3 regions of the Rhodococcus wratislaviensis genome follow, and region 2 is predicted to be linked to each of the others. Evidence: riboswitches for the same ligand, from Rfam matches in the RefSeq annotation. Region 2 holds a riboswitch; each other region holds the start of a gene.
The links. Region 2 has a riboswitch for thiamine pyrophosphate ahead of thiC (phosphomethylpyrimidine synthase ThiC). Riboswitches for the same ligand answer to the same signal wherever they lie in the genome.
Positions count from the first base shown of each region.

Region 1: it holds a riboswitch for thiamine pyrophosphate, as region 2 does, so the genes downstream of both, WKC72_RS14960 (TenA family protein) here and thiC (phosphomethylpyrimidine synthase ThiC) in region 2, are expected to answer to the same signal.
Region 3: it holds a riboswitch for thiamine pyrophosphate, as region 2 does, so the genes downstream of both, WKC72_RS36055 (3-oxoacyl-ACP reductase) here and thiC (phosphomethylpyrimidine synthase ThiC) in region 2, are expected to answer to the same signal.

Region 1 covers NZ_CP150488.1:3,279,761-3,282,017, reverse strand. The annotation lists gene WKC72_RS14970 (carboxylesterase/lipase family protein) at 1-56, opposite strand, end outside; gene WKC72_RS14965 (NUDIX domain-containing protein) at 168-845, shown strand; TPP riboswitch at 904-999, shown strand; gene WKC72_RS14960 (TenA family protein) at 993-1,715, shown strand; gene WKC72_RS14955 (ABC transporter substrate-binding protein) at 1,700-2,257, shown strand, end outside.
Region 2 covers NZ_CP150488.1:2,677,523-2,679,779, reverse strand. The annotation lists gene WKC72_RS12050 (GNAT family N-acetyltransferase) at 12-374, opposite strand; gene WKC72_RS12045 (GNAT family N-acetyltransferase) at 476-862, opposite strand; TPP riboswitch at 996-1,103, shown strand; gene thiC (phosphomethylpyrimidine synthase ThiC) at 1,096-2,257, shown strand, end outside.
Region 3 covers NZ_CP150488.1:7,890,566-7,892,822, reverse strand. The annotation lists gene WKC72_RS36065 (organic hydroperoxide resistance protein) at 1-328, opposite strand, end outside; gene WKC72_RS36060 (MarR family winged helix-turn-helix transcriptional regulator) at 331-783, opposite strand; TPP riboswitch at 856-960, shown strand; gene WKC72_RS36055 (3-oxoacyl-ACP reductase) at 1,009-1,773, shown strand; gene WKC72_RS36050 (LLM class flavin-dependent oxidoreductase) at 1,775-2,257, shown strand, end outside.

The sequences.
Region 1 (2,257 bases), 600 kb from region 2:
ACCTCGCCGTCCCGGGCACGGACGACGAGCGTGTCGCCGGACTTGTCGACCTCCACGGACGGACCTCCTCACGCAGCTCGTGCCGGGAATCTCTCGTCAAACTACCAACGATGAGCAGGCAGGACCGATCGAACAGATATAGATCAACCGTGCGCTAACATTCCTGCGTGGCCGCATGGACCGATTCCGAGGGCAAGAGCCTCCTCGACTATCCGCGCCCGTCGGTGGCGGTCGACGTCGCCGTCCTCACCGTCGACGGCACGGAATTGAAAGTCCTTGTGGTTCCGCGCCGTACGGGCGAGCTCGCACTCCCCGGCACCTTCCTCCACGAGGGTGAACGACTGCAGGACGCCGCCGAGCGGTGCCTGCGCATCAAGGCCGGCCTGAGTGGCACCGAATTCCATCAGCTGGCGATGCTCGACGATCCCGGCCGCGACGACCGCGGGTGGGTGCTGTCGATGACGCACGGGGCCGCGCTGCCCCGCACGGCGCTCCCCCGCGACACCCTGTTGATCACCGTCGACGACGACCGGGTGACGCAGGAGCTGGCGTTCGACCACGCGGACGTCGTCGCCCTCGCCGTCGCCGACCTGCGAGAGCGGTACGCGCGGTCCGTCGACCCGTCCGGCCTGGCCGGCGACACGTTCACGGTGCTCGAACTCCGCCGGGTCTACGAGGTGGTGTTCGGACGTCCCCTGCCGAAGGACTCGTTCCGGCGGCACATGATGCCTGCCCTCGACAACACCGGCGACATGGCCGTCGTCGGGACCGGCCGGCCCGCGGAGATCTACACGCGCGGCCCTGCACCTCTCCCGCCGAGCGCGGCCGCTTTTCTCGCCGGCTGAGCCCGTCCACCGACCCGGGGCCTTTCCGCCCGCGGCACGGCCGGTGCTAGGGTCGGCTTGTTCTGACACGGGGTGCTCCGCACGGGCGGGGCTGAGAACACACCCGGGAACCTGCTCAGGTAATGCTGACGAAGGGATGTCAACGTTGTGAATAGCTCTGTCCAAGACGCTGCCGGCGCAGGCCAGCACGCCCGATTCACGGACCACTTGTGGGACCGGACCAAGGTGCTGCGCGAGGCGATCGACGAACTCGAGTTCCTGCGCCGCCTCGGCGACGGAACCCTGCCGCTGGACGTGTTCCGCACGTACATCGAGCAGGATTTCCTGTACCTGACCGGGTACGCGAAGGCGCTCTCCCTGGTGGCCGCGCACGCGCCGGGCCCCGTGGAGGCCGGCTTCTGGGCGGGCTCGGCGGCCGAGGCCGCCACGGTCGAGGCGACGCTGCACCAGAATCTGCTGACGAGCGGGCGACTTCCCGCGTCGGACGTGGAGCCGCTGCATTCGCCTGCCTGCCTCGGGTACATCTCCTACCTGACGGCCGTCGCCGCCACCGAGCCGTACGCGGTGGCCGCGGCCGCGGTGCTGCCCTGCTTCTGGATCTACGCCGACGTCGGGCACCGGCTCGCGGCGAGCGCCCGTGAGGTGCTCTCCGCCGACCCGTCGCACCCCTACGCGCAGTGGGTGACCACCTACGACGCGGAGGAATTCCACGCTGCCGTCGCGACGGCCCGCGAACTCGTGGACGCCGCGGCCGAGGCCTCGACCGACGCCCAGCGCGAGGCGATGGCGGAGGCGTTCGTGATCGCCAGCCGCTACGAACTCATGTTCTGGGACACCGCCCTCAACAAGCAGGAATGGCCGGCGTCGTGACACTCTTCTCTCGTACCAAACGCGCCGCCACCGCAGCCGTCGTCCTGGTCTCCGCTCTCTCGCTGCTCACCGGTTGCGCCGGTGACTCGCAGTCCGGCGACACCATCCGGTTCGCACTCGACTGGACACCGAACACCAACCACACCGGTCTGTTCGTCGCCCAGCAGGAAGGGTGGTTCGCGGACGCCGGACTCGACGTGCAGGTGCTGCCCTACAACGACACCTCGCCCGACACCCTGGTCGACGCCGGTAACGCGGAGTTCGGGGTGAGCTTCCAGAGTTCCGCGACGTTCTCGAAGGCCGCGGGCGCACAGACCACGTCGGTGATGGCTCCGCTGCAGCACTGGGCGACGGGCATCGCGGTGAAGGCCGATCGCGCCGACATCACCCGCCCCCGGGATCTGGACGGCAAGATCTACGCAGGCTTCGCGGACCCGGACGGCGAGGAGACGCTGAAGCAGATCATCCGGAACGACGGCGGCAAGGGCGAATTCACCACGGTCACGCTCGGCACCTCGGCCTACGAGGCCGTGTACTCCGGC
Region 2 (2,257 bases):
CGAAAGCGGGGCTACCCGGCAATCAGCACGTCGAGATGCTGCGGATTCAGCGCCAGGTAACGCTGGACATACGTGCAGATGGGACGGACCTTCCATCCTCGCCGACGTGCCGAGTCCAACGCCTCGCCCACGAGGAACGCGGCCAGTCCGCGCCCACCGAACTCTTCCTTGACGACCGTGTGCATGAATGCGACCACCTCGCCGGGCTTGGCGGTGAATCCGGGGATGTCGTCCTCGTCCCGATAGCCGAGGATGCCGACCAACTCGTCCCCCAGCCACAGATCGAATCGTTCGTGGGCAGGGTTGTCGAGCACGCGAGCATCAGCGGCCGCGATGTTCCCCGGCGACTCGGAACTGTTCGAAATGTGATCCATGCCACTCATGGAATCAGTAAGGCGGCATCCTCGCGAGCGGAATCGCCGCCCCCGCAACCGTTTCGTTGCCGACGAGTGCTCGATTCGTGCCCCGACCGCCGTCAGCCCTCCACCGGGACGACGAGGTCGCGGTACTCGGGGTGCGCCGAGACGAAGCGCTGCACGTACGTGCACACGGGCCGCACCTTCCAGCCGTACCCGCGGGCGAGGTCGAGGGAGCGACCCACCATGAGGGCGGCGAGTCCGCGGTGACCGAAGTCCTCCACGATCACCGTGTGCATGAACGAGACCACGGGTGCCTGCCGCCCCCGGCTCTTCGGGCCCGGCGGCCGGGCGGCCACCACTCCCACGCCGGCACCGGCGCCGGGCGGCGTGTCCGCGAGGTCGAAATACCCGAGGATGCCGACCAGGTCACCACTCAGTCGTAGCTCGAATCGGTTCTGATCGGCGTTGTCGATCACGTCCACAACCTGGGCGTCCGTCAGCATGGCTATCTCCTGGGGGTATGTGTCGTAATCGAAATGTGATGTTCATCACCCTTTATACCGATGCCGGGAACCGCTGTCCAAGTTTCACCCGAATGTTTACTCAGAGAGATCTCGGTTACAGTTTGCGGGACAACTACACATCCACGGGGGCTCGCACCAGCGGGCTGAGAGGACGGCTAGGGCCGTCGACCGTCGAACCTGTCCGGGTAATGCCGGCGTAGGGAGCATCATCGATGAGCACAAACGTATCTACAGCCACGTCCGTCACCACGGGACCGATCGAGGGCAGCACCAAGCAGTACCTGCTGTCGGGCGACGACGTCCGGGTGCCGGTCCGGCGCGTCCACCTCACCAACGGTGAGCACCTCGACGTGTACGACACGTCGGGTCCGTACACCGATGCGGACGCCACCATCGACCTGGAAGCGGGACTGCCGCATCTGCGCGCGCCGTGGATCGCCGACCGCGAAGGCACCCAACTCGACGCCGCCCGCGCCGGCGCCGTCACCCCCGAGATGCAGTATTGCGCTGCACGCGAGGGCGTTTCATCCGAAACCGTGCGCACCGAGGTCGCGGCGGGACGCGCCGTGATCCCCGCCAACCGCTGCCATCCCGAACTCGAGCCGATGATCATCGGCAAGGCTTTCGGGGTGAAGATCAACGCGAACATCGGCAACAGCGCGGTCACGTCGTCGATCGCGGAAGAGGTCGAGAAGATGGTGTGGGCGACGCGGTGGGGCGCGGACACCATCATGGACCTGTCCACCGGCAAGAACATCCACGAGACACGGGAATGGATTCTGCGTAATTCGCCTGTGCCCGTGGGAACGGTGCCGATCTATCAGGCGCTCGAGAAGGTCGGCGGCGACCCGACCGCGCTCACGTGGGAGATCTACCGCGACACCGTGATCGAACAGTGCGAGCAGGGCGTCGACTACATGACGGTCCACGCCGGTGTGCTGCTCCGCTACATTCCACTGACCGCGCGCCGCGTCACCGGCATCGTCTCCCGTGGTGGGTCGATCATGGCGGCCTGGTGCCTGGCCCACCACCGGGAGTCGTTCCTGTACACCCACTTCGACGAGCTGTGCGAGATCCTCCACCGCTACGACGTCACGTTCTCGCTCGGTGACGGTCTGCGCCCCGGCTCCATCGCGGACGCCAACGACGAGGCCCAGTTCGCGGAATTGCGCACCCTCGGCGAGCTCACGGGGATCGCGAAATCGCATGGGGTGCAGGTGATGATCGAAGGCCCTGGGCACGTGCCGATGCACAAGATCGTCGAGAACGTGCGCCTCGAGGAGGAGTTGTGCGAGGAGGCGCCGTTCTACACCCTCGGGCCGCTCGCCACCGACATCGCGCCGGCGTACGACCACATCACGTCCGCGATCGGCG
Region 3 (2,257 bases), 3.3 Mb from region 2:
CCTCGGCGCGGGGCAGGTGGGGGAGGGAGACCTCGAGGGTGACGGCGAGACCGAATCCGCCGCCGTCCGTCGGGCCGATGCCGACGCGGGCGCCGACGGCCGAGTCGGCGACGTTCGCCTTTGCCTGACGGCCGACCAGCTGGAGTGCGGAGTGGAAGCATGCCGCGTATCCGGCGGCGAACAGCTGCTCGGGGTTGGTGCCGTCGCCGGACCCACCCATCTCCGTGGGGATCGCGAGGTTCAGGTCGAGCCGGCCGTCGGATGTGCGGGCGTGGCCGTTGCGTCCTTCTCCGGTGGCGAGGGCTTCGGCTGTGTAGACGATCTTCATGGTTACTTCTCTCCTGTAGGGGTGTTGACGCTGTGGAGCGATTCGGTGAGCCGCGACAGGGTGTTTCGGAGGGCGACGAGTTCGTCGATGTCCATTCCCGTCGACTGGGCGAGTTCCGCGGGGATGGCCTCCGCGGCGGCGCGGAGGCCCGCACCCTTCTCGGTGAGGTGGATCCCGACGCGGCGCTCGTCGGCGGACGAGCGCCTGCGTTCGACCAGGCCCAGGGTTTCGAGCCGCTTGAGCAGTGGCGACAGCGTGCCGGTGTCGAGGTCGAGGGCGTCGCAGATCTCACGTACTCCGCGACCGTCCTGTTCCCAGAGAACCAGCAGCACGAGGTACTGCGGGTAGGTCACTCCCAGCGAGTCGAGCATCGACCGGTATCTCGCCGTCATCGCCCGGGAAGCCGAGTACAGCGCGAAGCACACCTGGCGGTCGAGGGCGAGGTTGTCGGTCACCACCGAATAGTTGCACACAACTAGGTTGTGCACAACCAAGAATCAAAAACGGTGATTGCGCTTACACTGTTGGCCAGTGACACGGGGTGCTGCCCGGCGACGAGCCGGACGGCTGAGAACACACCCGTCGAACCTGAACTGGGTAATGCCGGCGAAGGGATGTCGCGGAGACGGCCGTATGCGCTCATCCGATATCTCGTCGCCGACCGAACGGAAGGTGACAGCATGCAGCTCGACAAGCAGATCGTCCTGGTGACCGGCGGTGGACGGGGCCTCGGCGCCGCCATCGTGCGGTCGTTCGCGGCGCAGGACGCGCGGGTGATCGTGAACTACCGGAGCAGCCGGGAGGCGGCCGAGGAACTCGCGGCCTCCCTGGGCGCGGACCGTGCGGTCGCGCTCCGGGGCGACGTCACCGATGCCGGACAGGTGGCGGCGCTGTTCTCCGCGGCGGAGGAGCACTTCGGCTCCCCGGTGACCACGGTGATCAACAACGCGCTCGCCGACTTCTCCTTCAACGGCGACGCCCGCGACAAGGCGGACGTCATCACGTGGGATGCCTTCGACGCGCAGCTGCGTGGCAGCGTGAAGGCGACACTGCACACGACGCAGGCCGCGCTGCCGGGCATGCGTTCGCTCGGGTTCGGCCGGATCGTGAACATCGGCACCAACCTGTTCCAGAACCCGGTCGTCCCGTACCACGACTACACGGCAGCCAAGGCGGCGGCGCTGTCGCTGACCCGCACGCTCGCCTCCGACCTCGGTCCCGACGGCATCACCGTCAACATGGTCTCGGGCGGGCTGCTCCGCACCACCGACGCGAGCGCTGCCACTCCCGACGAGGTGTTCGACCTCATCGCGGCGAGCACCCCGCTGCAGCGGGTCACCACCCCCGACGAGTTCGCCGACGCGGTGCTGTTCTTCGCGTCCCCGTGGTCGCGTGCGGTGACCGGCCAGAACCTCGTCGTCGACGGCGGACTGGTCAAGGACTGACATGAGCGACGCCCGGCAACTGCACTTCAACGCGTTCCTCTACAGCTGCGGGCACCACGGCGCCGCGTGGCGGCACCCGTCGTCCCAGGTCGAGCGACTCTGCGACATCACCTACTACGAGGAGTTGGCGCAGACCGCGGAGCGGGGCTGCCTCGATGCGGTGTTCTTCGCGGACGGGCATTCGGTGCGCGACCCCGCGTCCGGAGGCATGTGGTTCCTCGAACCGCTCACCGCGCTGTCCGCGATGGCGCGGGCGACGGAGCGGGTCGGACTGGTGACGACGGTGTCCACCACGTTCTACACACCGTTCCACGCCGCCCGGATGCTGGCGTCGCTCGACCACATCAGCGGCGGCCGCGTCGGCTGGAACGTGGTGACGTCCATGTTCGACGCGGAGGCGCGCAATCACGGACTCGAGGAGATGCCTCCCCACGACGAGCGCTATTCGCGCGCCGCGGAATTCGTCGATGTGGCACTCGCTCTG